2 regions of the Cytobacillus sp. genome follow, and region 1 is predicted to be linked to the other one. Evidence: riboswitches for the same ligand, from Rfam matches in the RefSeq annotation. Region 1 holds a riboswitch; the other holds the start of a gene.
What was found. A riboswitch is a leader RNA that binds a small molecule or an ion and turns the genes downstream of it on or off. The one in region 1 is predicted to bind S-adenosylmethionine.
Positions count from the first base shown of each region.

Region 2: another riboswitch for S-adenosylmethionine. It lies ahead of ACEQ1T_RS01550 (homoserine dehydrogenase); the one in region 1 lies ahead of ACEQ1T_RS06275 (2,3-diketo-5-methylthiopentyl-1-phosphate enolase).

Region 1 is NZ_CAXQGS010000040.1:30,310-39,112, forward strand. Features, by position in the region: gene ACEQ1T_RS06250 (PAS domain S-box protein) at 1-1,365, shown strand, start outside; gene ACEQ1T_RS06255 (methylated-DNA--[protein]-cysteine S-methyltransferase) at 1,362-1,862, shown strand; gene ACEQ1T_RS06260 (metalloregulator ArsR/SmtB family transcription factor) at 1,985-2,566, shown strand; gene ACEQ1T_RS06265 (carbon-nitrogen family hydrolase) at 2,603-3,388, opposite strand; gene ACEQ1T_RS06270 (pyridoxal phosphate-dependent aminotransferase) at 3,532-4,704, shown strand; SAM riboswitch class I at 4,797-4,900, shown strand; gene ACEQ1T_RS06275 (2,3-diketo-5-methylthiopentyl-1-phosphate enolase) at 4,987-6,219, shown strand; gene ACEQ1T_RS06280 (2-hydroxy-3-keto-5-methylthiopentenyl-1-phosphate phosphatase) at 6,212-6,874, shown strand; gene ACEQ1T_RS06285 (methylthioribulose 1-phosphate dehydratase) at 6,871-7,506, shown strand; gene ACEQ1T_RS06290 (acireductone dioxygenase) at 7,568-8,101, shown strand; gene ACEQ1T_RS06295 (aspartyl-phosphate phosphatase Spo0E family protein) at 8,400-8,633, shown strand.
Region 2 is NZ_CAXQGS010000013.1:3,651-12,453, reverse strand. Features, by position in the region: gene ACEQ1T_RS01580 (PrkA family serine protein kinase) at 187-2,082, shown strand; gene ACEQ1T_RS01575 (hypothetical protein) at 2,208-2,345, opposite strand; gene ACEQ1T_RS01570 (hypothetical protein) at 2,462-2,647, shown strand; gene yhbH (sporulation protein YhbH) at 2,950-4,122, shown strand; gene ACEQ1T_RS01560 (general stress protein) at 4,184-4,795, opposite strand; gene ACEQ1T_RS01555 (CoA pyrophosphatase) at 5,008-5,646, shown strand; SAM riboswitch class I at 5,723-5,824, shown strand; gene ACEQ1T_RS01550 (homoserine dehydrogenase) at 5,936-7,153, shown strand; gene ACEQ1T_RS01545 (hypothetical protein) at 7,415-7,609, opposite strand; gene ACEQ1T_RS01540 (cation:proton antiporter) at 7,938-8,803, shown strand, end outside.

The DNA of each region.
Region 1 (8,803 bases):
GATGGGATCATTTTTTGGGGTGGAGATGGCGAAATCATCGATGCGAATGAAGCTGCTTGCCGAATTTTTGAATGCACTCATGACGAGCTTCTCAAAAAAAAGATAAAAGATTTTGTATATGAAAAATCGGAAAGATACAGAAGCATTGTTAAAGAGATGTTCGTTAAGGGAAGCATACGGGATGAGCTAGTTTTTCTTATGCCAAATGGCCAGTTCAAATCTTTGGAGTTTACAGTGAAATTAAACTCCGTTGAAGGCTACCATATGACTATCTTCAGAAATGTCAGTGAGCGTCATGCCATGGAGAAAAGCTTGAGGGAAAGCGAACAAAAATTCCGCATGATATTTGAAGGTGCCCTTGAAGGTATTCTTCTTTGGAACGACCAGTTTGAAATAGTCGATATTAATCAATCAGGTCAGAGATTGCTTCAAATGACAAAAGAGGAGCTTATCAGTGTATCGCTGCATAGTATTTTGAATGACTGCAATATAACCGATGATGAATTAAAGGAGCAGATAAAAAACATACATTCAGCGGGGCAATCAGACGGTAACCTTTCCATTACTCTGAAATCAGGCAGAAAGAAGTTCTTTGAGTTTTCCAACAAGCTGAATATTTTTTCTAATATCAGTATGACAACATTTAAAGACATAACTGAGAAGCTGGAAATGGAAGAACAGCTTCGGAAATCAGACACTTTGAATGTCATTGGAGAATTGGCAGCAGGAATTGCCCACGAGATCAGAAACCCAATGACAGCTCTTAAAGGCTTTATACAGCTGCTGGAGGGCAGTGTGAAGGAAGATCATTCTATGTATTTCAATGTGATTACCACTGAGCTTAGCAGGATAGATTCAATTATTAATGAATTTCTCATACTCGCTAAGCCTCAAGCTGTCAAATTTGTGGAAAAAGACATATCTCAAATCATGAAGGAAACAGTCGATCTCCTGAGTGCTCAGGCTGTGCTGCATAATGTTCAATTCAGGACTTATTATGAAAAGAATTTGCCCAATGTTTTCTGTGAATCCAATCAAATGAAAAAGGTCTTTATCAATATAATAAAAAATGCGATTGAAGTCATGCCTAAAGGTGGATATATTACTGTATCCATTCAGAAGGGGTTAAATAATAAAGTTCACATATCCATTAGGGACGAAGGAACAGGAATTCCCGCACATAAAATAAAAAAGCTTGGTGAACCTTTCTATACTACAAAGGAAAGAGGCACTGGACTTGGTTTAATGGTTACATATAAAATTATTGAAGAACATAAGGGAACAATTGAAGTGGAAAGCAAATTGGGGGAAGGAACTGTATTCCACATCTATTTGCCCTATATTTTAAAGGCGGGAATGAAATGACACTAAGAATTTATTCTAAAAAAAACACACCGGCAGGAGACATTTACATTGTCATTGAAAAGGGGATCCTTTCGGCATTATACATGGGGAAAGAAGATTTTCTCGAAGGGGAAGAAGTTTTATCATTGCAATTCGATCCCTCCGATCCTTTAATCAAAAAGTGTTCGATCCAGCTTGGGGAATACTTTGATGGGCAAAGGAAAAAGTTCGACATCCCTATAGAACCTCATGGCACTGAATTTCAAAAAGCAGTCTGGAAAGAGCTTTGCCTAATCCCATTTGGTGAGACAAGAAGTTATCAGGACATTGCTGTCAAAATAGGGAAAGAAAAAGCAGTGCGCGCCATTGGACAGGCAAACAAGGCCAATCGCCTTCCGATCATTATTCCATGCCATCGGGTAATCGGAAAAAATAAATCGTTAACAGGGTATGCAGGAACCCGGACTGAAATTAAAGAAGTACTGCTATCCCTCGAGGGGGCTAATTATATTAAATAGCTCTTTCTTAAATCACCTCTAAGGGTGATTTTTTTATGCGATATTATATATATGGTTGACTGGAGGAGATTAATTCGATTATTATCTAATTAGATGATAATCGAAATGAGGGTGCTGGTATTATGCAATTAAATCGTTTAGTAGCTTTTTATAAGACAATGGGAGACCCAACCAGAATCAGGATTGTTTTTCTTCTTGCCAAAGGGCCTTTGCATGGACAGGCGATAGCTGGGAAGCTTGGATTGACCCCGCCAACCATTACCCATCATTTAAATAAACTCAGGGAAATAAACCTTGTTTATCAGAGAAGAGATAAAAATACAGTTTATTTCTATCTAAATGAATCCGTACTGAAACATCAGTCGGGTGTTCTTGCGAAATTGGCAGATAAAGAGGAGATTAAGAAAATGGAAGAACAAAATTCAGAAAGCCAGAAGGTTATTGAAAACTTCTTTACAAAAGATGGAAAACTGAAGAATATACCTGCACAGAGAAAGAAGAAGCTCATGGTTTTTGAACATCTAATCAAAGGGTTGAAAATGGGAAAAAAATATGAAGAAAAAGTGCTCAACGAATATATTAAACAGTATCATGAAGACTATGCTACAATACGCAGAGAGTTTATTATTAATCATTATATGTACAGGGAAAATGGCATTTATGAATTAAACCCTCCAGAAATGTGGGCAAAAATAGAAGGGTAAAAAAGTCAGGGGCCCTAGTCAGGGCCCTGTATGCCATCAGCGGTAAAAATCCGGTTTGCGGTCAGTAAAAATCGGAATCATGCTGCGGACTTCTTTCACTTTATCCAGGTCTATCTCAGCATGGAGGATTTCTTCTGTTTCAGAACCTTCAGCAAGCACTTCTCCCCAAGGATCTATAATCATCGAATGGCCTGCAAAGACATTGTCAGGATCAGAGCCAGAGCGGTTGCATGCAATTACATAGCACTGGTTTTCAATGGCACGTGCAATCAAAAGCGACCGCCAATGTGCCAGCCGGGCCAATGGCCATTCTGCTACTACAAATAAAGCTTCGGCACCTTCCGCTGTATGGGTCCGCACCCACTCAGGAAAACGGATATCATAACAAATCATCCCTGCAAACTTCCTATTTTCCAGAGAAAATACTCCCTTAGCTGTCCCTCCTTTCAGATAGAGGTGTTCATTCATAAGCTTGAATAAGTGCAGCTTGCTGTATTCATGTATGAAGTCACCCTTGTTATCTACAATCAGCAGAGTATTGTAAATGCCTTCGGATGTTTTCTTTGCAACAGATCCTCCTATCAGATGAATTCGATTGCTCTGTGCTGCCTCTTTTAAAAAAACTAGTGCTGACCCGGCATCCTGGTCTGCAATTTCACCCAATCTGGTCAAATCATAGCCTGTCGTCCAAAGTTCAGGCAGCACAATAACATCCGGATTAGCCTTAAGCGCCTTATTAATCATGGTTTCGGCTGTTTTATAATTCTCCTCAGGTTTTCCAAATGAAATATCCATTTGTAAACAGGCAATCTTTAATTTCATAAAACTCCCCCGCAATCATCTTATCCATATGGTAAAATTAGTCCGATAGATGGAAATTTTCAAAATTTTACTTTACATCTTATCATTTACGTTATATCATTTGTGACTATATTTTCAATCTTTTTTTTAAGCAGGTGAACAATTTGGTAAATTATCCGCAATCAGATCTTTTGAAAAGTCTGCCTAAACAGTTTTTTGCATCTCTGACAGCCAAAGTGGGGAAAAAACTCGAACAAGGTTTTGATGTCATCAATCTTGGACAGGGAAATCCTGATCTGCCTACCCCGGAGCATATTGTCAAGAGTCTTCAAAGTGCAGCCGAAAATCCGCAAAACCATAAATATTCTCCTTTCCAGGGGTTCCCTTATTTAAAAAAGGCCGCTGCATCCTTTTATAAAAGGGAATTCGATGTTGAATTGGATCCCGAAACCGAGATAGCCATCCTTTTTGGAGGTAAAGCTGGCCTTGTTGAAATCCCTCAATGCCTTTTAAACCCTGGGGACAGCGTATTGGTTCCGGACCCGGGATATCCTGATTATTGGTCAGGTGTAGCACTTGCTAAAGCAAACATGGTGACAATGCCTCTAAGAGAAGATAATAACTTCTTGCCCGTATACAGTGAATTGTCAGCAGATCAGCTTAATTCAGCTAAACTGATGTTCCTTAATTATCCAAATAACCCGACAGGAGCAGTGGCAAATAAGGATTTTTTTCAGGAAACAGTTAATTTGAGCCGAAGTCATGGTATTTGCATCGTCCATGATTTTGCATATGGCGGAATTGGTTTTGACGGCAACAAGCCTGAAAGTTTTCTTCAGGCAGAAGGGGCAAAGGAGGTCGGTATTGAAATTTATACCCTTTCAAAGACCTTTAATATGGCAGGCTGGAGAATAGGATTTGCAGCTGGAAATGCAAGTGTCATTAAAGCACTGAATCTAATGCAGGATCATCTATACGTCAGCTTGTTTGGTGCTGTTCAGGAAGCTGCAGCAGCCGCTCTGTCAGGACCCCAGGATTGTGTTAATGAGTTGAATTTTATCTACGAATCCAGACGGAATACCTTCATCTCTGGCCTCAGGGAAATTGGCTGGGATGTACAAGCTCCTAAAGGCTCCTTTTTTGCATGGCTCAAAGTCCCTGAGCAATTTACATCGGAAGAGTTTGCTGACTATCTCTTGGATAAAGCGCATATTGCGGTTGCACCTGGCATCGGATTTGGTGATTATGGAGAAGGGTATGTGAGAGCCGGATTGCTGACATCTGAGGATAGACTTAAAGAAGCAGTGGGGCGAATAAAAAAATTAAATTTGTTTTAAATTTTTTTCATAATTCAATTGACAAAAATATTAAGCACTGTCATAATTCTAATTAAATTTTAATTCGAAATTAACTGAATACTCGTTTCGTTTTCTTATCAAGAGCAGGCGGAGGGACTAGCCCTATGAAGCCCGGCAACCGACTTATACCTGAGCACGGTGCTAAATCTTGCAGCTTTTAGCTGAAAGATAAGAAGATGTTAGATTGCTATGCTAACCTCTTCTTATTTGAAGAGGTTTTTTATTGTTCCCATTCTTTGATTTTTGAAAGGAAGAATATACATGAGTGAAATTATTGCAACGTATCTGATTCATGATGAAAAACATAACCCGGAGAAAAAGGCCGAGGAGATCGCTTTAGGGTTAACGGTCGGGTCATGGACCCATTTGCCCGAGCTTGAAAAACAGCAGTTGGAAAAGCATAAAGGCAGGGTCGTTGCTGTTGAAGTCCTTATTAAAGATGAAGAAAGAAAGGAAACAGCTGCAGTCATTAAGATTGCCTATCCCACTGTTAATTTCAGTCCGGATTTACCGGCAATATTAACAACAGTCTTTGGAAAGCTGTCATTGGACGGAAAGATTAAATTGTTAGATTTACAGTTTTCCAATGAACTTAAAAGCTTTTTCCCTGGGCCTCGATTCGGGATTGACGGACTGAGGGAAAAAGTGAATGTATATGGCAGACCCCTTCTAATGAGCATCTTCAAAGGGGTGCTGGGCAAAGACATGGATTTTTTAACTTCGCAGCTTAGGGAACAGGCCCTTGGCGGCATCGACCTTGTAAAAGATGATGAAATTCTATTTGAAAACCGCCTTACACCTTTTGAAGCCAGGATAACCGAAGGCAAAGAAGTGCTAAGGCAGGTTTATGAGGAAACAGGGCACCGTACCCTATATGCTGTAAATTTAACAGGCAGGTCTTTTGAATTAAAAGAAAAGGCAAGGAAGGCATCCAGACTTGGTGCAGACCTTCTTCTGTTTAATGTATTTTCTTATGGGCTCGATGTTTTGCAGTCATTAAGAGAAGATGAAGAGATTGGGCTGCCTATCATGGCACATCCTGCAGTTAGTGGAGCACTTTCTGCTTCAAATGTTTATGGGATTTCCTATCCTTTGCTTTTAGGGAAACTTCTCAGGTATGCAGGTGCAGACTTGTCTCTATTCCCTTCCCCTTATGGATCGGTTGCCCTTGAAAAAACTCAGGCATTATCAATTGGGGATGCCCTGACTAAGAATGATTTCTGCAAAAGAACCTTTCCGGTTCCATCAGCCGGCATCCATCCGGGTCTTGTGCCTCTTCTTTTCGAAGACTTCGGAATAGACAGTGTAATCAATGCCGGAGGCGGCGTACATGGGCATCCGGATGGGGCAAGAGGAGGCGGTTTGGCATTCCGCCAGGCAATTGATTTAATATTAAAGGGGGCTTCTTTAACAGATGCTCCATCAAACTTCCCTGAATTAAAAAAAGCGATTGATCTGTGGGGGTACAAAGAGGTGGCTGTCAAGAATGGCTAAAATAGCGGTTTTTTGTGATTTTGATGGAACTATTACCGAAAATGATAACATCATTCATATCATGAAGCACTTTGCTCCTTCCAGGTGGGAAGGGATAAAAAATCAAGTTCTGGCACAGGAAATTTCCATTCAGGAAGGAGTAGGAAAGATGTTTTCCCTTCTCCCAAGCAGTCTGAAAGATGAGATCACCGATTTCATCTTGGAAAATGCGAGAGTAAGAGAGGGATTTCAGCCATTTATCGATTATCTGGCAAAGGAAAATATACCGCTTTATATAGTCAGCGGAGGAATAGATTTTTTTGTGGCTCCTGTATTGGATAAGTATGGACCCTTTGAAGAGGTGTTCTGCAATAGTTCTGATTTTAGCGGCGATACAATTAAAATCTTATGGCCGCATAGCTGTGATGAGAATTGCGATAATAATTGCGGCTGCTGCAAGCCTTCCATTATGAGAAAACTGGAGGGTGAGGAAACCTTTAAAGTGGTGATCGGGGATTCAGTAACTGATCTGGAGGCTGCAAAACAGGCAGACTTTGTCATAGCAAGAGACCTGCTCCTGGAGAAAAGCAAAGAGATGAACCTAAATCATTGTGCCTTTGAATCGTTCTATGATTGCATTGAGCTTTTAAAAAGATTAAATGAGGTGAGGGTATGAGCAGACTTGAGGAAAAATGGAATGAGCTTGCAGATATTAAGGACGAGCTTGCAGAAAGGGACTGGTTTATGGGAACGAGCGGAAATCTGGCCATTAAGGTCAGCGGGCGTCCCCTTCAATTCCTCGTTACAGCAAGCGGAAAGGATAAAAGGAAACGAACTGATGAAGATTTTCTCCTTGTTGATGAATATGGACACCCGGCAGTGGAAACACATCTAAAGCCATCCGCTGAAACACTTCTGCATACTGAGATATATAGAAGAACAAAAGCTGAATGCAGTCTCCATGTACATACAATAGATAATAATGTCATCTCAGAAATTTATGGTGATCAGGAGGCAGTTACATTTAAAGGGCAGGAGCTGATTAAAGCATTTGATAAATGGGAGGAAGATGCTGTTCTTAGGATTCCGATTATTCCGAATCATGCACATATTCCCGCGCTGGCTAAGTGTTTTTCTTCCCATATACATGAAGATGCAGGTGCTGTTTTAATAAGAAATCATGGAATTACTGTATGGGGCAAAACCTCCTTTGAGGCTAAAAAGATCCTTGAGGCTTCAGAGTTTCTTTTCCGCTATCAGCTAAGGCTCCTGGAACATAAGCCCAATCAGCTATTTAAAGTAGTCTAGTACCCAAGCTTCTGTTCTAAAACATGCTAGAGAAAGATTTTAATAGAAAGGGTTGATTAGTTTGGCATATATTGTACTGAAAAATTCAAAAAAAGAAATCAGGAATCAGGAAGAGGTTGCAGCTTTTCTGGAAAAGCAGGAGGTTATCTATGAGCAATGGGCAATAGAGAAATTGCCTGAAAATCTGCAGGAAAAATATTTACTTTCCGATAATGAAAAACAAGAAATTTTGGCTGCATTTGCTGAAGAAATTAAAGATATTTCAGAAAGAAGAGGATATAAGGCACAGGATGTAATTTCGCTTTCAGAGAATACGCCGAATTTGGAGCAGCTTCTTCAAAATTTCCAGCAGGAACATCATCATACTGATGATGAGGTGAGATTTATTGTCAGCGGCCATGGAGTTTTTATTATACAAGGAAAAGATGGGGAATTCTTTGAAGTATTCCTGAATCCAGGCGATTTAATATCCGTACCTGAAAACATCCGCCATTATTTTACCCTCCAGGATGATCGAAAAGTAGTAGCCATCCGAATTTTTGTTTCTGCAGAAGGATGGGTGCCAATTTATGAAAAAAAGGAAGTCCATCAATAATTTGATGACCCATTGCCACCGGCATTGGGTTTTTATTTTCTCACTATAACAATTGGATATTTTTTACATGTTTTAGTCTGGCAAATTTTTTATCAAATCCCGTTGATGCCGCATGTGTAATTTAGCAGAATGTGTCGAAACCGCATGATGGCGAATTGAAATTGATGTCGATAAAAATAAGTTTGGAAAAAGATTGTCTAATATTGCGAATCTATTTACATTTATAGAAATTCTTGTAATAATGCTTCAAGTAGACACATTTATATCGGATAAAGGGATAGGAGTAGGAGGAAGAACGTTGCGCTATAAAAGAATACAGCTGCTGACTGAAATTCAGCAAAAAAGGGAAAAAATGATAGAAACAGCCAAGAAAAATGGAATGGCGAGCCAGGAAACTGTGCGCTGCAGCCAGGAACTTGATCAATTAATTTTTGAATATCAATGCGTCATTAAAAGAGAGAAGGAACAAAAGAAAAGAATGAGGATTTCCTTCCGGGAAATGATTCTCTCATGGAAGAAAGCAGTTGTCTAATATTAAAAAGCCGAGCATATATATTGAGCATATAATAAGGAAGCAAAAAAAAGGATCCATAATGGGTCCTTTTTTTTATTTGGGGAGCCTGCTTCCTCTTTTCTTGATATTGAGCAGCACATTTCTTATTAATTCCTTATTGCAGTACTATGCCTGTATCGAGAATCATA
Region 2 (8,803 bases), on a different contig from region 1:
AAAAATGAATAACTGTGAATGAAAAGTAAGGAGTTTTTTTTACAGTTAGAGACCGCAGCAAAGTATTCCTAATAAATATCCCCGTAAAAAGTACAAACCAAACTCTCAATAGTTTACGCATGTTCGATTGCCGGGGCGCATAGAGTATATTAATCGTCTCTGATAATGCGACAGGGGGAGGTCCTTATGGATATTCTAAAAAAAATTGAGATGTACAGACACGAAGAGGAAAAGCTTAAATGGGAAGGGACTTTTGGAGAGTATTTAGAAATTATTAAAGAGAAGCCATGGGTTGCCCAGTCAGCACATTCACGGGTATATAGCATGATTAAAGATGCCGGTGTGGAAGAAGTGAAGGGGCAAAAAAGATATCAGTTTTTCAGCAATCAGCTCTTTGGATTAGAAGAAGCTTTGGAAAGGTTAGTGGAAGAGTATTTCCATCCGGCAGCCAAACGCCTTGATGTCCGCAAAAGGATCCTTTTATTAATGGGTCCGGTCAGCGGCGGTAAATCAACATTAGTGACGATGCTAAAAAGAGGTTTGGAACTATATTCTCATTCTGATAGGGGAGCGGTCTATGCTATTAAGGGTTGCCCGATGCATGAAGATCCGCTTCATTTAATCCCGCACCATCTCCGAAAGGATTTCTATGACGAATATGGAATTAGAATTGAAGGAAATTTATCGCCACTGAATAGCATGCGTCTTGAGCAGGAATATGGCGGCCGCATTGAGGATGTTTTGATTGAAAGGATCATTTTCTCGGAAGACCGAAGGGTAGGGATCGGAACTTTCAGCCCTTCAGATCCAAAATCACAGGATATTGCCGATCTGACTGGAAGCATTGACTTTTCAACCATTGCTGAATATGGTTCAGAATCAGATCCTCGTGCCTATCGTTTTGATGGAGAACTAAATAAGGCAAACCGCGGTATGATGGAATTCCAGGAAATGCTGAAGTGCGACGAGAAGTTTTTATGGCATTTATTGTCCCTGACTCAGGAAGGCAACTTTAAAGCTGGACGCTTCGCTCTGATTTCGGCAGATGAGCTAATTGTCGCTCACACGAATGAAACAGAGTATCGTTCATTCATTTCCAATAAAAAGAATGAAGCACTGCATTCCAGGATAATTGTTATGCCAATCCCATATAATTTAAAGGTTTCAGAGGAAGAGAAGATTTACGATAAAATGATTCGTGAAAGCGATGTTTCCAATGTGCACATTGCACCGCATACCTTGAGGGTTGCAGCGATGTTTACGATTTTAACCCGTATGAAAGATCCGAAAAAAGGCGATATAGATTTAGTTAAAAAAATGCGTTTGTATGATGGAGAGAGCGTTGAAGGCTATAACAGGGCTGATGTGGAAGAATTGAAAAAAGAGCATGCAGATGAAGGCATGAGCGGTATTGATCCGCGCTATGTCATCAACAGGATCTCTTCTACAATCATCCGCAAAAATATCACAAGCATCAATGCGCTGGATGTATTGCGGTCGCTTAAAGAAGGATTGGATCAGCATCCATCCATTACTCCAGAGCTGAAGGAAAGATACCTGAACTTTATTTCTCTGGCCCGCAAAGAGTATGATGATATTGCGAAGAAAGAAGTACAAAAGGCATTTGTTTATTCTTATGAAGAATCTGCGAAAACGCTTATGGAAAACTATCTTGATAATGTTGAAGCATACTGCAATAAAGCGAAGCTGCGCGACCCATTAACCGGTGAGGAAATCAGTCCGGATGAAAAGCTGATGCGCTCAATCGAAGAACAGATCGGCATCTCCGAGAATGCGAAGAAAGCATTCAGGGAGGAAATCCTCATCCGCATCTCAGCTTACGCAAGAAAAGGCAAGCGCTTTGACTATAATTCGCATGACCGTCTGCGTGAAGCAATCCAGAAGAAGCTTTTCGCTGACCTGAAAGATGTGGTGAAGATCACCACATCTTCAAAAACGCCGGATGAGCAGCAGCTGAAGAAGGTGAATGAAGTTGTAGCAAGATTAATTGACGAACATGGCTATAACTCAACATCAGCAAACGAACTGCTCCGCTATGTGGGAAGCTTGCTGAATCGTTAAAAAGAAGAGCCTGGCAGAGTTGCTGCCAGGCTTATTTTTGCGGGTGATGGAGAAAAGACTGTGGTGTAATTGATAGATTTAATGAAAAATACCCATATAAAAAAGAGGCTCCGAAAGCCTCTTCATCAATTTTTCTCTATTTTAAGTGCAGCTTTTTTCTTTTTTTTCTGGCATTCCGGACAAATCGGCTTGTTCTCAAGATAAACGGTCCGATCATACAGTGATAATTCACCGCACCAGCTGCAGCAAAGGATTTCGCTCATAAAGATCCCCCCTTTAGTATAATCCTATTTTCGCCTGGCCATCTTTATGCAGCAGAACCTGCCTAAAAGTTTAGATAAGCCCAACACAGGGTATAAATAAAGCAGAGGTGATATTCATGAAAAAGAAAGAATTAGATAAGGATTATACACCGAGAAACAGCTCAATGGCAGAGAATATTGAAGAAATGGAAAATCTGGGAAAGCAAATGGAGAATTTGCGGACCAATAAAGAATTAAAAGAGGATTATGATAAATATCCCGATCCCATTCAGCATAAAAACAAGGACAAGAACCTTCGCTAAACGCGGAGGTTTATTTTGTTTATTTAGGCAAATCCCCATATTAAAAAATGGGCTTGTCCAAAAGATGATGCGAATGTCTTATTGTCAAAATTATTTGTAAATTATTTTGTCTTCTCGCATATGATAGAGTAATAAACATTTCTTTGTATTGGTGCATTAATAACAAATTTGCTGCCGGGAAATGAGTCTATGAAAGTAAGGCAGACTGCTGAATTGGGGATGTTTCATCTTTTTTGACACTCGCGATATTGTATGTTGGAAAGCTGTAATGTGTGAAATTGAATTTAAAAGGAGGGGTTAACATGACGAATGTCAATAACCATCAGTTTGTAATTTCCCAAGAAGATTGGTCCCTCCATCGCAAAGGCTATGATGACCAGCAGCGTCATCAGGATAAAGTCCAGGAAGCAATCCGCAACAATTTGCCTGATTTGATAACGGAAGAAAACATTGTAATGTCGAATGGGCGGGAAGTAGTGAAAATTCCGATTCGCTCATTGGATGAATACAAAATCCGTTATAACTATGATAAAAACAAACATGTCGGCCAAGGCGATGGAGATAGCCAGATTGGAGATGTAGTGGCACGTGATGGATCCGGCAGCCAGAAAGGACCCGGAAAGGGGCAAGGAGCAGGCGACCAGGCAGGCGAGGATTATTTTGAAGCAGAAGTATCACTGATGGAAATTGAAGAAGCTTTATTTAAACAATTGGAATTGCCTAATTTAAAAAGAAAAGAGCAGGATGAAAACCTGGTAGAGGACATCGAATTTAATGATATCAGAAAGACTGGATTAATGGGCAATATTGATAAGAAACGCACCATGATGTCGGCATTTAAGCGTAATGCAATGAGTGGAAAAGCAGCGTTCCACCCAATTTATAAGGAAGATTTGAAGTTTAAGACCTGGAATGAAATTGTAAAGCCTGATTCAAAGGCTGTTGTGCTTGCTATGATGGATACGAGCGGCTCGATGGGGATCTGGGAAAAGTATATGGCCAGAAGCTTTTTCTTCTGGATGACACGCTTCCTGAGAACTAAATATGAGACAGTCGAGATTGAATTTATTGCCCACCATACTGAAGCAAAGGTTGTTTCAGAAGAGGACTTTTTCTCAAAAGGAGAAAGCGGGGGAACCATCTGTTCATCTGCCTATCGTAAAGCGCTTGAACTGATTGAGGTCAAATACGACCCGCGCAAATATAATATTTACCCTTTCCACTTCTCAGACGGTGATAACCTGACCTCTGACAACGCCCGCTGTGTAAAGCTAGTGGAAGACCTGATGAAGGTGTCCAATATGTTCGGATATGGTGAAGTTAACCAGTATAACCGCCATTCGACCCTGATGTCAGCCTATAAAAATATTAAAAATGAGGATTTCCGCTATTATATCCTTAAGCAAAAAGCAGATGTATTCCATGCGATGAAGAGTTTCTTCAAACAGGAGGAAGATAAGAAGAAGTATGCTTAAGAGAGGGGAACCTCTCTTTTTTATTCCAAAAAAAAAGACCCCAAACGGGGGTCTTCTGCTATTAGAGCCTTTCCTTCGTATATCGTTCATCCCTGTTAAATTCAGCACTGGTTTTCACATCGGCAGACTTGGGTGAAATGTGAACAGGATCATTATCCTGATTATTGAGAGCACATGTGTAACCAGTTTTATCTGCCAGTGTCTTGATATCTGATTCATGGACAGCTTCCCGGGCTGAAGCGCTTTCGAGATACCCTTCTGGGTCTTCAGCACTGATCCTTTGATTGTCCTCCTGGGAAGCGGGATAGTTCCCATAGTAGTCCGCGATTAAGACATACTTTCCATCAAATACCATGCTTGCGTATTTATCCAAGTCATGTTCATCAAACCGTGTACCATCTTTTTTATTAGGATCCATTCCTGAACTTGTGGCTGGATCTTCTCCCATAAAAAGGGCTTTCACTGAATCAAGAAAGCGCTGATTGCCGAGCTCCTGGGATCCGACTATTCGCAAGTTCACTCCATGATTGTTTGCAAAGCTTTCGAGGTTCGCTCCATCTTTTGAGACAATCACAAGGTTGTCTTTCTGATACCCGTTTGACAAGGCCCCTTCAATAGCAACTTTAAGATCTTCCTGAGTATCATACCCGCCTACTAATATATTTTTCTTCATATTTTCACTCCTAATGTCATATTATATTTTCTAATTTCCCTGAATTGCAGGAGGAGAAACTTTCTTTTCTTTTGAAGGGCAGACAGTCAACAAAGGAATAAACTATCCTGAATCATTACATGGTACAAGCCATATGAATTAATAAAACAAAGTAAATACAGTATGATAAAGATAATAGCCAATAAATTGGAATTGCTGCTGGAGGTGGGTAGATGGAGATTGAGAAACTGGCTAAAAGGTTAAGTAACAGGACCCCAGTCATTTTAGGGAGTGAGCGATTTTCGAAATTCGCTATTTTGCTTCCGCTGGTTGAGATAAATAATGAGGTACATGTCCTTTTTGAAGTGCGTTCACTTACAATGAGAAGGCAGCCTGGGGAGGTCTGTTTCCCGGGCGGGAGAATAGATCCGGAAGATAGGGATGAGGAGCATACGGCTATCCGTGAAACCTCAGAGGAACTCGGCGTGAATGAAGACAGCATCACAGATGTGTCCCCGCTGGATTACATGATTTCCTTCGGTCAAATTATTTACCCTTATGCAGGCATTATCCATAATCCGGACCAGATTAAGCCAAACCCTGATGAAGTGGAAGAAGTTTTTACAGTCCCTCTTTCATTTCTAAAAAAAGTAAAGCCGGAAATGTATCACGTGAATTTTAAAGTAGAGCCCGAAGAGAATTTTCCATTTGACTTGATTGCCGGAGGTGAAAATTACAATTGGCAGGCAAGGAAAGTAGAAGAAGTATTTTACTATTTTAAAGATAAGGTTATTTGGGGGCTGACTGCCCGAATTCTTAAGCATTTTCTTGAAATCATTACTGAAGATTTCGAGGAAAGTAAGAGCGTTTGAAGAAAATAATTTTCAAAAAAGGTTGACGCAGTCCTTATAAATGTTTATGATTCATATAAATTGAATACTTTGAAACTTCTTATCAAGAGAGGCGGAGGGACTGACCCTATGAAGCCTCGGCAACCAGCATTTATGCACGGTGCCAAATTCAGAGGAATACATTTTCCGAAGATAAGAAGGCGGAATGAACGGAACGTAAATTCAAACCCCTTCTTGTCTGTATAGACGGAAGGGGTTTTTTGTTTTTATAGTTTTCTGCACTTTAAATATTAACCAGGGGGAATGTGAAATGTCAGCGATAACGATTGGGCTATTGGGGTTTGGAACAGTTGGAAAAGGAGTGTATGAAACGATCAGCAAACATCAGGGAAGGCTCCAGGCGATATTCGGGAAAGAAGTGAAGGTCTCGGCCATCCTTGTCAAAAATGTGAGTAAGCATTCTTTGCCTGATGATGAGGTGCTTTTAACTGATGACTTTCAGGATATTATTGAGCTTCCTAAGCTTGATGTCGTAATTGATGCCATTGTTGGCAGGGAACCAGGCTATACGTATTTGCGCCAGGCCATATCGAGAGGATGCCATGTCATTACAGCAAATAAGGAGATGTTTGCATTCCATGGAAGTGAGCTTGCGAGGCTCGCAAAAGAAAATAATGTATCATTAGGATTTGAAGCAACAGTCGGAGGCGGGATCCCTATAATTCAGACTATCAAGCAGCTGCTGAATGCCAACAAGATTGAACGGATCGAAGGAATTTTAAATGGCACATCCAATTTCATTTTGACAAGTATGCGCGAGGAGAACTTATCATTTGAAGAAGCACTGAAAATAGCGCAGGAAAAAGGATATGCAGAAGCCGATCCGAAAAATGATATAGAAGGATATGACGCTTTTTACAAAGCGGTTGTTCTGAGCGAGCTGGTATTCGGGAAAGCACCGGCGCAGGAAACATCTGTTAGAGAAGGCATTACTGATATTACAATTGAGCAAATCCGTTTGGCTGATTCCCTGGGCCTGAAATTTAAACATGTAGCATCGATTCAGAGAGAAAAAGATACTATCCGCTGTACTGTAAAACCGGTCCTGACAGTGGAGGCACATCCCTTGTACAGAGTAGAAGGAGTGCAAAATGCAGTTTCGATTGATGCGGATATTGTCGGGAATATCAGCCTGCAGGGTCCTGGTGCCGGCATGTTCCCGACAGCCAGCGCAATTATTGAAGATCTGATTCATGTTGGCAGAGCCGATATTCCTTCAGTCTTTGAGGAAGGCGACTCGGAAGGGACTGTTCTTGAACAGGCAGTTTGGATTATATTTGGTGATGCTGATAAAGGGGGATTGCCTGAAGGATTTGAAACAATCAGCAAAGTTTCAAAAGATGCCTTCATCGTTAAGGCATCATTGAAAGCTGTATCATTATTAGATACATCATATTTGAAGGCTTATCAGGTGCTTGGAGATTACGCTCCTGCTGCAAAGGAAAATAAGCAGGTACAGCCGGTATAATATGATGATGCTAAAAAACAGGAGGGGCAAGCTTATGAGCTGCCCCTCCTGAGGTATGTTTAGAGATGGTGGATGTTATCGCAGTCTAACGGGCAGTAAGCCTCCCTTTTCCAGACTCAGAGGAATCGAAAAAGGATAAGTGGGAGTCCAACTGCCCGTAAAGGCCCGCCAGCAGAACAAAGACTAAAAACGCCACGTCCTGTGGGCCACAACTTATAATCAGTGGGAGTATAAAGCCCCCTCACTGATTGAAGTTTCACTTTAAGCCTGCTGGTTCTTTAACAAAGGGTTATTTAATCCAGAATAAAGGTCTTTTACATGAACTGTTACAATCTTAGCACCAATCTGGACATGGACCATATTATCAAAAACAGCTGTTACCAGGCCGTTTAATGAAACATTCGCACCAATATTGAGATCTTTGCCGGGAGTTTTAACATTTTTCTTGTCTGCCATCGTAACACCATCCCATTCCGTTTTATTGAAACTTATACATAGAATATTTCCTTTTTATAGTAAAATAAACGCTTTAATAAAAAAAGTCCAGTAAAATAGCCTGTTTTTTTATCGACAAATTTTATTGGTGCCAGGTACCTGTCGAATTTTCTCTTTATAAATAATTAAGCATTCTTCCGAAATCAAATATAACCGAAAGAAATGCTTGAAGGGAATACGCAATGAATGCTATCTAATTTTGGATCTAACTGGCAGGAGTGAAATTCAAACAAAGAGGGTATTTATAGTCCGTAAAAATACAATTTCAGAAAAGGATGAAAAACGGAATATGAATATGCCTCTTGCAATTGGGCTCATTTTTATTGCCCTTTATATAACTGCAATAATCGGGATTAAAATCCTAAGGATTCCTGATATTGTTATTTATATTATTTTAGGAACCTGCATCGGTTTTTTTGGATTTTACAAAGAGGCGAAAGTAATTGAAACTGCAGGTGAAATTGGCTTAATTCTGTTATTCTTTCTGCTTGGCACAAAATTCTCTGTGGGTGAATTAAGGAATAATGGAAGGAAAGTCTGGAAATCCGGGCTATTGGATGTTTTTCTGGGAGTGGGAGTGACTGGGGGAATTGCCTATGCTGCAGGTCAAAACATGTTTGTCTCTTTATTGATTGCTGGAATTGTATATGCAACCAGTTCTTCAATTACTGTTAAGCTGCTGGAATCAAAAAATCGCCTTGAAGATAAAGACTCTGATTATATGCTCTCTCTTCTGATTTTTGAAGACCTCACTGCCCCGATACTAGTGACCGTGTTGATTGGGCTGAGCGGCGGAAATAGTTTCTCCGCTGCAGATTTTCTGTTTATTTTTCTAAAGGTTTCTCTTCTTGCTGGCGCTGCAGTTTGGATGAGCAGAATAGTTCTTCATAAAGCCCAGCATTGGATGAAGAAAGTTGCTCATGAAGATTCCTTTTTGATTCTTGTTCTCGGAGTAGCGATTACCTATGGCGGATTTGCAGTATTTCTGGGGCTATCAGAGGTTATTGGCGCATTTCTTGCCGGCATCATTCTTGCCGGAACGGAGGTAAAAGAAAAAACAGAGGAAGTTGTACTTCCCGTAAGGAATTTGTTTCTTCCGTTTTTTTTCTTGAATTTCGGGCTTTCGCTTGAGTTTAATGAAGAAATTCCTTCTTT